One region of the Bradyrhizobium sp. UFLA05-109 genome, then DNA from elsewhere that is predicted to be linked to it. Evidence: riboswitches for the same ligand, from Rfam matches in the RefSeq annotation. Region 1 holds a riboswitch; each other region holds the start of a gene.

The links. A riboswitch is a leader RNA that binds a small molecule or an ion and turns the genes downstream of it on or off. The one in region 1 is predicted to bind cobalamin.
Region 2: another riboswitch for cobalamin. It lies ahead of Q3C01_RS42705 (DUF1636 family protein); the one in region 1 lies ahead of Q3C01_RS18880 (ribonucleoside-diphosphate reductase subunit alpha).
Region 3: another riboswitch for cobalamin. It lies ahead of metE (5-methyltetrahydropteroyltriglutamate--homocysteine S-methyltransferase); the one in region 1 lies ahead of Q3C01_RS18880 (ribonucleoside-diphosphate reductase subunit alpha).
Region 4: another riboswitch for cobalamin. It lies ahead of metE (5-methyltetrahydropteroyltriglutamate--homocysteine S-methyltransferase); the one in region 1 lies ahead of Q3C01_RS18880 (ribonucleoside-diphosphate reductase subunit alpha).

What each region holds. Positions count from the first base shown of each region.
Region 1 covers NZ_JBBIAR010000023.1:124,076-127,278, reverse strand. Annotated here, with positions in the region: partial or broken gene Q3C01_RS18880 (ribonucleoside-diphosphate reductase subunit alpha) at 1-1,618, opposite strand, end outside; cobalamin riboswitch at 1,742-1,958, opposite strand; cobalamin riboswitch at 2,222-2,427, shown strand; gene Q3C01_RS18875 (TonB-dependent receptor) at 2,643-3,203, shown strand, end outside.
Region 2 covers NZ_JBBIAR010000110.1:18,854-22,056, forward strand. Annotated here, with positions in the region: gene Q3C01_RS42695 (cobyric acid synthase) at 1-340, opposite strand, end outside; gene cobO (cob(I)yrinic acid a,c-diamide adenosyltransferase) at 348-983, opposite strand; cobalamin riboswitch at 1,024-1,243, shown strand; gene Q3C01_RS42705 (DUF1636 family protein) at 1,338-1,712, shown strand; gene cobW (cobalamin biosynthesis protein CobW) at 1,709-2,743, shown strand; partial or broken gene Q3C01_RS42715 (cobaltochelatase subunit CobN) at 2,758-3,203, shown strand, end outside.
Region 3 covers NZ_JBBIAR010000070.1:34,748-37,950, reverse strand. Annotated here, with positions in the region: gene Q3C01_RS36205 (TRAP transporter substrate-binding protein) at 210-1,298, opposite strand; gene Q3C01_RS36200 (hypothetical protein) at 1,279-1,509, shown strand; cobalamin riboswitch at 1,543-1,767, shown strand; gene metE (5-methyltetrahydropteroyltriglutamate--homocysteine S-methyltransferase) at 1,873-3,203, shown strand, end outside.
Region 4 covers NZ_JBBIAR010000019.1:76,811-80,013, reverse strand. Annotated here, with positions in the region: gene metE (5-methyltetrahydropteroyltriglutamate--homocysteine S-methyltransferase) at 1-1,503, opposite strand, end outside; cobalamin riboswitch at 1,607-1,831, opposite strand; gene Q3C01_RS16100 (TauD/TfdA dioxygenase family protein) at 2,235-3,164, shown strand.

The sequences.
Region 1 (3,203 bases):
ACACACGCATGCCGCCGGCCTTCGCCTTGGCCTCATAGGCCTCATAGGCCGTCTTGAAGGACGTCCCGTACAGATCGTGCAAATCGGGCGTCTCGTCCGGCGAGAACAGCGTCCACTCGTCGTCGGCGTCGACCCGCTGCATGAACAGGTCCGGCACCCAGTTGGCGGTGTTCATGTCGTGGGTGCGACGGCGGTCATCGCCTGTGTTCTTGCGCAGATCGAGGAATTCCTCGATGTCGACGTGCCAGGTCTCCAGATAGGCGCAGACCGCGCCCTTGCGCTTGCCGCCCTGGTTGACGGCGATCGCGGTGTCGTTGGCCACCTTCAGGAACGGGATGATGCCCTGGCTTTCGCCGTTGGTGCCCTTGATGTGGGCTCCGAGGCCGCGCACCGGCGTCCAATCGTTGCCGAGACCGCCGGAGTACTTTGCGAGCAGCGCATTGTCCTTGATCGACTTGAAAATGCCATCGAGGTCGTCCGATACGGTGGTGAGGAAGCAGGACGACAGCTGCGGGCGCAGCGTGCCGGAATTGAACAGCGTCGGCGTCGAGGCCATGAAGTCGAACGATGACAAGAGATCGTAGAACTCGATCGCCTTGGCTTCGCGGTCGATCTCTCGAATTGCCAGGCCCATCGCCACGCGCATGAAGAAGGCCTGCGGCAGTTCGATCCGCTTGCCTTGCTGATGCAGGAAATAACGGTCGTAGAGCGTCTGAAGGCCGAGGAACTGGAAGTTCAAGTCTCGCTCAGGCTTCAACGCCGCAGCGATGCGGCCGAGATCGAAGCGGGCGAGTTCGGGATCGAGCAGTTCGGCTGCGATGCCGACCTTCACATAGGCCGGAAAGTATTCGGCATAGCGCGTCGCCATGTCGGCCTGCGAGGCCGACGACGTAACGCCATGGACATGCGACAGCACCTCGCCGCGGAGCTTGTCGAGCAGCAGGCGCGCGCTGACATAGGCATAACCCGGCTCCTGCTCGACCAGCGTGCGCGCGGCCATGATCGAGGCCAGCGCCAGCTCGTCCTGGCTGATGCCGTCGTAGAGATTGCGGGTGGTTTCGGCCAGCACGGGGGCTGCGGAGACGCCGTCGAGACCGGCGCAGGCCTCATTGATGATCAGCTCGAGCCGGCGCGTGTCCAGACCGACGCGCGAGCCGTCCGGCAGCGTGACGTGAAGGGTCGGTGCGGCGACGGGCGCCGGCTGCGCGGCCGCTTCCTCGGCGCGCTGGCGGGACCGTTCCTCGCGGTAGAGCACGTAGGCCCGGGCGACCTTATGGTGCTCGCTTCGCATCAAGGCGAGTTCGACCTGATCCTGCACGTCCTCGATGTGAAAGGTGCGCCCCTCGCCTGCGCGGCGCATCAGGGCTGCCACGACTTCGGCCGTCAACTGCTCGACGCTCTCGTGAACGCGGCGCGAAGCAACCGCAGTGCTGCCCTCTACCGCAAGGAAAGCCTTGGTCATTGCGACCGCGATCTTGGCGGAATCGAACGGCGAGACCTTCCCGTTGCGGCGGATGATCTGCATGGCCGGCTCGCTGGAAGCTGCCGCAAGTGACTGTGGACGCAACTGGATGATGGGTGCGGAAGCGGTGTCCGCGTCGTGCAGGTTCAGTGACATCAAAGGGCCCCGTGATGCGCGCGTTGTGTTTGGACGGGGCGATAAGGAAGGACGCTGCCGGAACGCCGGCAGATGCGTTGCCGGACGGTGCGTGCAAGCGACCGCCGGGACACCCCGCCCGTGGACGTTCAGATCGTCACGGCAGGTCTCCTGGCTCGCAGGTCGTTGCTTGCTTCCTGTCTTCCCGGCGCAGGCGCACCAGTGACGTTGTCCGGAAGCAGCTCGCTGCTGACAGTTGCGGGGGCAGCGCCGGAATTCCGCGCACAACGCGCAGTTCACCGGCTTCCCTCTTAGCCACTACATCTTGCGACGCAGTAGGACCGTGACACCCATATATGGAGATATTCGGAGCGAAGTGTCAATGAGTGATCAAGTCGCGCTCGCCGATTTGCTTGTGGAATGCGGGAATTTTGCCGCCCTTCGTTCCGCATCTCGCGATTCGGCCAGCATGCGCAATCCGTTCCTCACCGGTCCGAGCCGAGAGTAGGGAATACTGGACGCATAGTTGCCGGCGCGCCACGCTCGAGTAGCCATCTTCTCTAACTGCGACATTTTGGCACGGACGTGATGGTGACCACGCGTTGACGCGCCCAGTCCGCGGATGCCAGTTTTTTCAGCGGTGGTGTCCGCAAGGACTCTTCAAGGGAATGCGGTGCGTCCGTTTTGGCGGACAAATCCGCGGCTGCCCCCGCAACTGTGAGCGGATAGCCGACGACCAACAAACCACTGGAGCGCCATCGGGGCTCTGGGAAGGTGGTCGGAGGCGATGACCCGCGAGCCAGGAAACCTGCTACCGGTCATGGTCATGCGCGAACGCGTCGGGCGGGGTGCCTCGGTGTCGTGAAGAGTAGCCGGTGCATCTACCGCAAGGGGCGAAGGTAGATTGCCAAGGCGACCGCGGTGACGGTTCGTTGCTTCGCCGCAGAGCGCTTACGTGAAAAATTTCAGCTACTACCATGGTGCCGCACCAGATCATCAGCGCACCTCGCGCCGCTATCTTTCTTCGACCGCGGTTTCTCCGGTCCTGATCGCAATTCTTTCATCGCTGCTGCCATCGACGGCTGCCGTTGCGCAGACTGCGGCCCGGGATAAATCCGAGCTCGAGCCGGTGGTGGTCTCTCCGCCTCCGAAGCGGCCGCGCGCGGTCAGCGCCGACAATCAGGACGCGCGTGCTGTGCGCCGTGCTGCTGCACGCAAGCCGGCACCCGTAGCTACAGCCACTCCGACGACCCAGCCTCAGAATGGTGCCGCCCCGACGCCGCTGAATACCAATGTCGTCACCGAGGCCGGATCGCGCCTCGGCATCACGGCGCGGGAAATGCCGGCGACCGTCGAGGTGATCAGCCAGCAGACGATGCAGGATCAGGGCATAAGGACGACGACCGAAGTTGCCAAGGCGGCGGTGGGCGTGATCGGCGGCGATGCGCCGGGCGCGCCCGCCATCTTCTCGATGCGCGGCTTTGCCGGCGACCAGATCAGCACCCTCTATAACGGCATCCCGATCGGGCCGTCGACCATGACCGGTCGTCCGATGGACGTGGCCGGCTTGCAGCAGGTCGAGATCATCAAGGGACCGGACTCGCTG
Region 2 (3,203 bases), on a different contig from region 1:
CGCCCATCAGCGAAGGCTTCATCGCGGCGTAGTCGCGGGCGCGTGCGGTCGCGATGCGCTTGCCCTGCACGATGATTTGCGCTCCGACATCGGTCTCGGGCTTGAGCAGCACCGGATTCATGTCGGTGTGCGGCTCGACGCCGGCGGCGAGCGCCTGGAGCGCCTGCGCACGGCCGATCTCGCCGCCGTCGACGGTGACGGCCGCATTGTTCGACATGTTCTGCGGCTTGAACGGGAGCACGCGCAGGCCGCGGCGCTTTGCGGCACGCGCAAGGCCCGCGGCGACGAGCGACTTGCCCACGTCCGAGCCCGCTCCCTGGATCATCAATGCGCGCGCCATCGAAGTCTCAGAACTCGACGCCCGCTTGCGCCTTGATGCCGGAGCGGAACGGATGTTTCACCAGCGTCATCTCGGTGACGAGATCGGCGATCTCGATCAGCTCGTCCTTGGCGTTGCGCCCGGTGAGGACGACATGCGTCAGCGGTGGCTTCTGCGTTTTCAGGAAATCGACGACCTCGGCGATATCGAGATAGTCGTAGCGCAGCGCGATGTTGATCTCGTCGAGCACGACCATGCGCAGGCGTTCGTCCGATATCAGCTCCTTCGCCTTCTCCCAGCCGGCGCGCGCGGCGGCGATGTCCCGGGCGCGGTCCTGCGTCTCCCAGGTAAAGCCTTCGCCCATGGCGTGGAACTGGCAGAGATCGCCAAAATGCCCGGTGAGCAGCCGCCGCTCGCCGGTATCCCACGCGCCCTTGATGAACTGGACGACCGCGCAAGGGAAGCCATGTGCGACACAGCGAACGATCATTCCGAAAGCGGAGGAGGACTTGCCCTTGCCCGCGCCGGTATGGACGATGATCAGTCCCTTTTCGCCGCTCTTGGTCGCCATGATCTTGTCGCGGGCGACCTTGATTTTCGCCATTTTCGCAGCATGCCGGGCGTCGGTGTTGTCCACCGCTGGGGTATCCGGTTCAGGCGTCATCTGAAATGGTCCTTCGGCTTGACAAGTGGCGGCCATGGGCAAATGGTGGGCCAGCGTTGGTTCCTGTCCTACGACAGGCGAAGAGGGAATGCGATAGGGCTCGTATCGGCAAGATTCGTGTTCGAAAAGCAGCCGCCCCCGCGACCGTGACCGGAGAGATGCCCGAAGCCACTGATCCCATGGGGGATCGGGAAGGCGGGGATCGAAGGGAAAAACCCTGCTCCGCAAGCCGGGAGACCTGCCAGCGCCAATGTTTTTGGACCGGCGGACGGGGTGTTCCGCGACGGGGAAACGGACCCTCTCTCGAGCGGTTCGTGCGCCTCATCGCCTCCCGCAGATATCCTGGAAGGGGCGATGGCCGTTACACTTCACGTTTGCATCACCTGCCGCGCCGGGCAGACACTCGGCGAAGGCGAAACCACGCCCGGCGCACGGCTGCATGCCGCGATTCTCGACGCCGGCGTGCCCGAAGGCGTCAACCTGGTTCCCGTCGAATGCCTGTCGGCCTGTAGCCAGGGCTGCTCGGTAGCTCTCAGCGCGCCCGGTCGATGGTCCTATGTCTATGGCCGCCTGTCGGATGCCAATGCGAACGACGTGATCGCAGGCGCTTCGGCCTACGCCGCAGCGCCCGACGGCATCGTGCCATGGCGCAGCCGTCCCGAAATCTTCCGCAAGCAATCGCTTGCCCGCATTCCCCCCATCGCCGTCGTGCCGGAGGCCGCCGAATGAACACGCTCGCAAAAGTCCCGGTCACGGTCGTCACGGGTTTTCTGGGATCAGGCAAGACGACGCTGATCCAGCATCTGATCAGCAATGCCAACGGCAAGAAGCTCGCGGTGCTCGTCAACGAGTTCGGCAGTGAAGGTGTCGACGGCCAGATCCTGAGATCCTGTGCCGATGCCAATTGCCCTGAGGAAAACATCGTCGAGCTCGCCAATGGCTGCATCTGCTGCACCGTGGCCGACGATTTCATTCCAGCGATGGAACAACTGCTCGCGCGCCAGGTGAGGCCGGATCACATCCTGATCGAGACGTCGGGGCTGGCCTTGCCGAAGCCGCTGCTGAAGGCGTTCGACTGGCCGGAAATCCGCTCGCGGATCACGGTCGATGGCGTGATTGCGCTGGCCGACGCCGAGGCGGTCGCAGCCGGACGCTTCGCGCCGGACCCGGATGCGGTGGAAGCGCAGCGCGCGGCGGATGAGAATCTCGATCACGAGACGCCGCTGTCGGAGGTGTTCGAGGACCAGATCGCCTGCGCCGATATCGTGCTCCTGACCAAGGCCGACCTCGCAGGTGCGGCAGGCCTCGAAGCAGCCAAGGCGGCGATCGCAGCGGAGATGCCGCGTCCGGTGCCTATGCTCCCCGTGGTCGACGGCGCGGTCGATCTGCGCGTCATCCTCGGCCTTGAAGCGGCGGCCGAAGACGATCTCGCCGCGCGCCCATCGCATCACGACGGCGAGGACGAGCACGAGCACAACGATTTCAACTCCGTCGTGATCGATCTGCCTGAGGTCGTCGACGTCGAGGCGCTGATCGCCTCGGTGCAGCGGCTGGCGCGCGAGCAGAACGTGTTGCGTGCAAAAGGCTATATCGCGGTCAAGGGTAAGCCTATGCGGCTGTTGCTGCAATCGGTCGGCGAGCGGGTTCGGCACCAGTTCGATCAGCCCTGGGGCGCGTCTCCCCGGCAATCGAAGCTGGTCGTGATCGGCGAGCATGGCGATATCGACGAGGCGGCGATCAAGGCAGGGCTTGGCATTTAAGGACTCGGCATCTGATGCACGTCGTTTTCCGCGAGAGCCGTGGTCTGGAGGAGACCGCGACGCCAAGGGACATCGGGCAGGACCCGGCCGATCTCGTGGTGCTCTCGTTCTCGGATTCCGATCTCGCCGCGTTCGCTGCCGGCTGGCGGCGAGGGCGCGCTGGCCTGCCGTCGCTGCGGCTCGCCAATCTCGCCGAGCTGCGTCATCCGCTGTCGATCGACACTTATATCGAGCGGACGCTGTCGCAAGCGCGCGGCATTCTGGTGCGCCTGATCGGCGGCGAGTCCTATTGGGCCTATGGGCTCGCGGCCCTGCATCAACTGGCGAAAGACCGCGGAATCGCGCTTGCCGTGTTGCCGGCGGATGGTCGCGACGATGAACGGCTGGATGCGTTCTCGACGTTGCCGGTCTCGACGCTCAGACGGCTCAAGGTGCTCTGCGACAAGGGCGGACCGGTTGC
Region 3 (3,203 bases), on a different contig from region 1:
CCTGACCAGTCCATCATCGTGCTGAATCGCATATCGCGTCAATGCCTGATGATGGGTTTCGCTTCGCTCGACCATCCTACAGTTCTGACGATTGGAGCCGCGCCGCGACGGGCGTCAGGCAGTGCCCTCCCAATGCAAAAACCCGGCCTCGCCTTGCGAGACCGGTTTTCGCTGCTTGACGAATGATCGAGCCGCAACCGTGGGCGTGATCAGCCTTGCGAGCGACGCGCCATGAAGATGTCGTAGCCGACTTCGGCGACCTGGAACCAGGCGTAGCCGTCGTTCGAGAACTTGGTCAGGGACTCGTACACCTTCTTGAAATTGGGATTGGTCGCGCTGACCTCGGCATGCAGCTCCTTCGCCGCCTTGAAGCAGGCGTCCATGATCGGCGGCGGGAAGGCGTGCAGCTTGGCGCCGTTCGCAAGCAGCTTGCGCAGCGCCATCGGATTGGCCTGGTCGTAGCGCGACATCATGTAGTTGTTGGCGTAGTGGCCGGCCTGCTCCAGAACGCTCTGATAGTACTTCGGCAGCGCATTCCATTTGTCGAGGTTGACGAAGGCGAGCAGCATCGGACCGCCTTCCCACCAGCCCGGATAGTAGTAGTGCGGCGCGATCTTGTAGATGCCGAGCTTCTCGTCGTCGTAGGGACCGACCCATTCGGCGGCGTCGATGGTCCCCTTCTCCAGCGCCGGATAGATATCGCCGCCGGCAAGCTGCTGCGGCACCACGCCGAGCTTCTGGAGCACGCGGCCGGCAAAACCGCCGATGCGGAATTTCATGCCCTCGAGGTCGCCGAGCGTGTTGACCTCTCTCCTGAACCAGCCGCCCATCTGGCAGCCGGTATTGCCCGCAAGCAGCGAGATCACGTTGTAGCTCTTGTAGAACTCGTTGAGCACTTCACGGCCGCCGCCCAGCATGTACCAGGCCTGGTTGATGCGCATGTTGGGGCCGAACGGCACCGACGAGCCGAAGGTGAAGGTCGGGTCCTTGCCGAAGTAATAGTAGGACGCGGTGTGGCCGATCTCGCAGGTCGCGTTCTGCACGGCGTCGAGCACTTGCAGGCCCGGCACGATCTCGCCGGCGGCGAAGATCTGGATCTGGAATTTGTTGTCGGTCGCCTCCGCGACCATCTTGCACATCATCTCGGCGCCGCCATAGAGCGTATCGAGCGATTTCGGCCAACTCGTCGGCATGCGCCATTTGATCTCCGGCATCGATTGCGCGATAGCGGGAGCAGCGAGAGTGGCGGCGCCTGCGGCGCCAAGTCCGGTGACTTTGATGAAGTCTCTTCTTTTCATGATTTCCTACCCTGATGGTGGTGACTGCGCGCGCCTTCTTGACGAGGCGTTTGCGGCGAGCATGGAACAACCCGGTACCGATTTCCATCCCGACGAAGGTCAAGGCATGCAAAAAGCCCGGCCTCGCGAGGCCGGGCTTTCCGGTCATTACAGGGCTTACCTAAAAAGGGCTTGCACGATCGTTCCGTCCGGCATGCCACAGTGTACGTGAGCGGAGAGAGGTTGACGCGCCCCCTCTCTTGCAGATAATCGAAGCTGTCGAGGTTCTCCGGGTCCCGCTTGACCCGGAGCTAAGAGGGAAGCCGGTGCGCTTTCAGTCTATTTGGACTGATGCAATGCCGGCGCTGCCCCCGCAACTGTAAGCGGCGAGCCCGTATCCAATCGTGTCACTGAGGCGAAAGCCTCGGGAAGGCCCGGATGCAGGCGACGACCCGCGAGCCAGGAGACCTGCCCCGACAGCATAATCGTCCACGGGCGGGGTGTCCCGGTGGTACGCCAAGCAGCTGCCGCAATCGCGGCACTCCTGCCAGCGTCCGCCATGGCCTTTTGCCCCCACCACAATGGGGTTAAAGCTATGACTTCTCTTTCACTTCCAGTCGCAACACTCGGCACGCCCCGCATCGGGCCACGCCGCGAACTCAAGCTCGCGCTCGAAGGCTTCTGGGCCGGCAAGATCAGCGAGCAACAGCTTCTCGAAACCGCAGCCGGCCTGCGCGCTGCCAATTGGGCACGCCAGAAATCGCTCGGCGCAACCATCATCCCCTCGAACGATTTCTCGCTCTACGACCAGGTGCTCGACACCAGCGTCATGGTCGGGGCAATCCCCGATGCCTACGACTGGAAGGGCGGCCTGGTCTCGCTCAAGACCTATTTCGCGATGGCACGCGGATCACAGGGCGACACACACGACGCGAGTTGCGGTCACGCCCATCATGGCCATGGCGCGACAGCACAGGAAATGACCAAGTGGTTTGACACCAACTATCACTACATGGTTCCGGAGTTTCACAAGGGTCAGACTTTCAAGCTCTCCTCGCGTAAGGCGATCGAGGAATATGACGAGGCAAAGTCGCTCGGCTATCAGACGCGCCCGGTATTGGTTGGCCCGGTCACCTTCCTGAAGCTCGGCAAGAGCCACGATGCAGCCTTCGATCCGGTCTCGCTGCTCGATGGCCTGCTGCCAGTCTATGTCGAGGTTCTCCAGGAGTTGGCGAAGCGTGGCGCCGAATGGGTCCAGATCGATGAACCCTGCCTGGTGCTCGACCTCAGTGGCACCGAGCGGAACGCGCTTCAGCGCGCCTATGCGCGCTTCGCCAAGGACGTGCCCGGCATCAAGATCATGCTCGCCACCTATTTCGGCGCGATCGGCGACAACCTCGCGACCGCCCTGTCGCTCCCGGTCGCCGGCCTGCACGTCGATCTCGTCCGCGCTCCACAGCAGCTGAGCCAGATAGAATCCGCTGCCCGCGCCGATCTCGTGATTTCGCTCGGCGTCATCGACGGCCGCAACGTCTGGCGCTCCAACCTGTCAGCACTGGTCGAGCGGTACAAGCCTGCCATCGGCAAGCTCGGCAATGATCGCGTGCAGATCGCGCCCTCATGCTCACTGCTGCATACGCCGATCGATCTCGAACTCGAGACCGGTCTCGATCCGGACGTGAAGAGCTGGCTGGCCTTCTCCGTGCAGAAGATCGCCGAGCTCTCCACGCTGGCGAGGGCACTGGCGGGCGACGCGAGCGTGGCAGACGCCCTCACCGTCTCAGACAAGGCCGCGAAGGCCCGCCAGACCTCCCCGAAAATCCATGATGCTGCGGTTGCCAAGCGTATGGCCGCGATCGACGATGCCATGCGCCGTCGCACCAGCGTCTTCGCACATCGCGCGGAAATCCAGCGCAAGCGTTTCGA
Region 4 (3,203 bases), on a different contig from region 1:
CACGTCGAGACCGATGTCTTCCTGCCACCGTACCGTGCGGGCCGTCTCCTCCTCGAGGAATTGCTCGTATTGCGCGTCGGTCAGTGTGCCCTTGGCACGAGCAGCGCGCGCGTTGCGAACGTCTGCGGTTTGCGGGAACGAGCCGATCGTCGTCGTTGGAAAGGGCGGCAGACCAAAGCGCTTGCGCTGGACATCGGCGCGGCCGGCAAAGGCGCTGGTGCGGCGGCGCATGGCCTCGTCGATCGCCTCCATTCGCCGTGCAACGATCGCGTCGTGGATTTTCGGGGAGGTCTCGCGCGAGGTCGCCGCAAGATCGGATGCGGTCAGCGCGGCTGCGACGCTCGTGTCGCCTGCGAGCGCCTTCGCGAGGACTGCAAGCTCGCTGATCTTCTGTACCGAGAAGGCAAGCCAGCTCTTTACGTCCGGATCGAGAGCGGTCTCGAGCTCAAGATCGATTGGGACATGCAATAGCGAGCAGGAGGGCGCTAGCTGCACGCGATGCTTGCCGAACTTTGCAAGGCCGGGCTTGAGCCGCTCGATGAGTGCCGACAGGTCGGAACGCCACACGTTGCGGCCATCGATCAGGCCGAGCGAGACCACGAGGTCCGCGCGGGCACCGCATTCAATCTGGCTCAATTGTTGGGGCGCTCGGATAAGATCGACGTGCAGTCCAGCCACAGGCAACCCTAGAGCGGTCGTCAGATTATCGCCGATCGCCCCGAAATAGGTGGCAAGCATGATCTTGATGCCAGGTACCTCCTTGGCGAGACACCCGTACGCCCGCTGAAGCGCATTCCGCGTGGTCTCGTTGAGATCAAGCACCAGGCACGGCTCGTCAAGCTGGACCCAATCGGCTCCACGTTTTGCCAGTTCCTTGAGGACCTCGACATAGACTGGCACGAGATCATCGAGCAGCGAAATCGGATCAAACGCCAGATCAGCGCTCTTGCCGAGCTTCAGGAAAGTGACCGGTCCTATCAGAACTGGACGCGTTTGATAGCCAAGGGCTTTTGCCTCCTCATACTCTTCGATCGGTTTTCGTGAGGAGAGCTTGAAGGTCTGATCTTTATGGAATTCTGGCACCATGTAATGGTAGTTGGTATCGAACCACTTGGTCATCTCCTGCGCGGCGGCCCCGCCAGCGTCATGGGTGTGACTGCCACTTGCTTCATGCTCCCCGCCTTGAGAGCCGCGCGCCATGGCGAAATACGTCGTCAGTGAGACGGGACCTCCCTCCCAGCCATATGCTTCGGGAATGGCTCCTACCATGGCGCTCGTATCGAGAACGTGATCATAGAGTGAAAAGTCATTCGACGGGATAACGCTGACGCCAAGCGAGTGCTGACGCGCCCAGTTGGCGACACGAAGACCGGCCGCAGCTTCAAGAAGCTGCCGGCTGCTGATCTTGCCGGCCCAGTAGCCTTCCAGTGCCAACTTGAGTTCGCGGCGTGGACCGATACGTGGCATGCCGAGAGTTGCGAGAGGAAGTGAGAGAATAGACATAGCTTTAACCCCATCATGGTGGGGGCAAAGGCCATGGCGGACGCGGGCAGGAGGGCCGCGAAAGCGCCTGCTGCTTGGCGTACCACCGGACACCCCGCCCGTGGACGATTATGTTGTCAGGGCAGGTCTCCTGGCTCGCGGGTCATCGCCTGCATCCGGCCTTCCCGAAGCATCTGCTTCAGTGACACGTATGGATGCAAACTCGCCGCTTACAGTTGCGGGGGCAGCGCCGGCATTACCTCAATCCTGAGTGGATCGTGAGCGCACCGGCTTCCCTCTTAGCTCCAGATCGAGCGAGACCTGGAGAACCTCGACGCCTCCGATTTATCTGCAAGCGAGGCGGTACGTCAACCTCGGAGGAGGACCACCTTTTCTGCCGGGTATAACGGCCTCTCATGCCCTGCAACACCATGAGTTTCTTGTTCGATCGGCACTGGGCGGCAACGTTCTGCAGCGATCGTCCTGCGGAGCGTAAAGCTTTGTGCTCCGGTCAACTACCAATATTAGCAATTGATCGACCTGGCAGATCAGTCAATCATGGATGAATGACCGTCACGTCGGCCACACCTCACCTGTCGCAGACCCCGTAAAGAGAGAGCAAGAGGGTGGCTCGATGCCGTCACGCGGAGTTTGACGGATCTCACTATCCAGCGATTTGGCGTTCAAGAGCTCCTAACACAGCTGAACAGCTGGTCTGGCGAACAAAAACTGCGAATTTGGAGAGTGCCGCTATGAATGCAACGGACTTGTCGGACAATGTCATTCCCCGCGCCGACATCGTCAAACGCGGAGCGCGCATCGGAGCAGAAATCCGAAACATCAAGCTGTCGGGCGATTTGCCGGACCAAACGATCGCCGCAATTAACGAGCTTCTGCTCGAGAACAAGGTGATCTTCTTTCGCGACCAGGGTCATCTCGACGACGCCGAGCAGGAGCGCTTTGCTCTTCGTTTCGGAAGTCCGGCATGTCATCCGACGCTCGGTGCCATTAAGGGGACGGCGTCGATCATCGAGCTTGATTCGGTCCGCGCCGGCAGCAGGGCCGACCTGTGGCACACCGACGGCACCTTCGTCGATGGCTACCCTAAAATCGCGGTGCTGCGAGGCGTTGTGATGCCACCATTCGGTGGGGATACAGTCTGGTCAAACACCGTCACCGCCTACCTCGACCTGGCGCCGCCGCTGCAACGGCTTGCGGACAAGCTCTGGGCCGTTCACAGCAATGCCTTCGACTACGCAATACTGCCCCGCGCCAGTGAGCTCGACAAGAAACACTTGGACGAAGTCTTCACCAAAACGATTTATCAGACGGAGCATCCAGTCGTGCGCGTCCACCCCGAGACCGGCGAACGCACGCTGCTGCTCGGCGCCCTCGTGCAACGTTTTGTTGGCATCCCGAAATACGATGGCCAGAAGCTGTTTGACCTGTTTCAGTCTCATATCACTGCGCTCGAAAACACCGTGCGCTGGAGCTGGAAGGAAGGCGATGTAGCGATGTGGGACAATCGCGCCACACAACACTACGCGGTGAACGATTACGGCGATCAGCATCGGGTCGTTCGTCGCGCCACCGTCGCGGGCGAGGTACCTGTCAGCATCGATGGTCAGAGCAGCGTAACGCGCATCAAGGCAGCAAAAGAGCCGGCCGCGAAGGTCGCCTAGCCATTCACGGACTTGACCGCGTCCCGGCCGACGCAGACA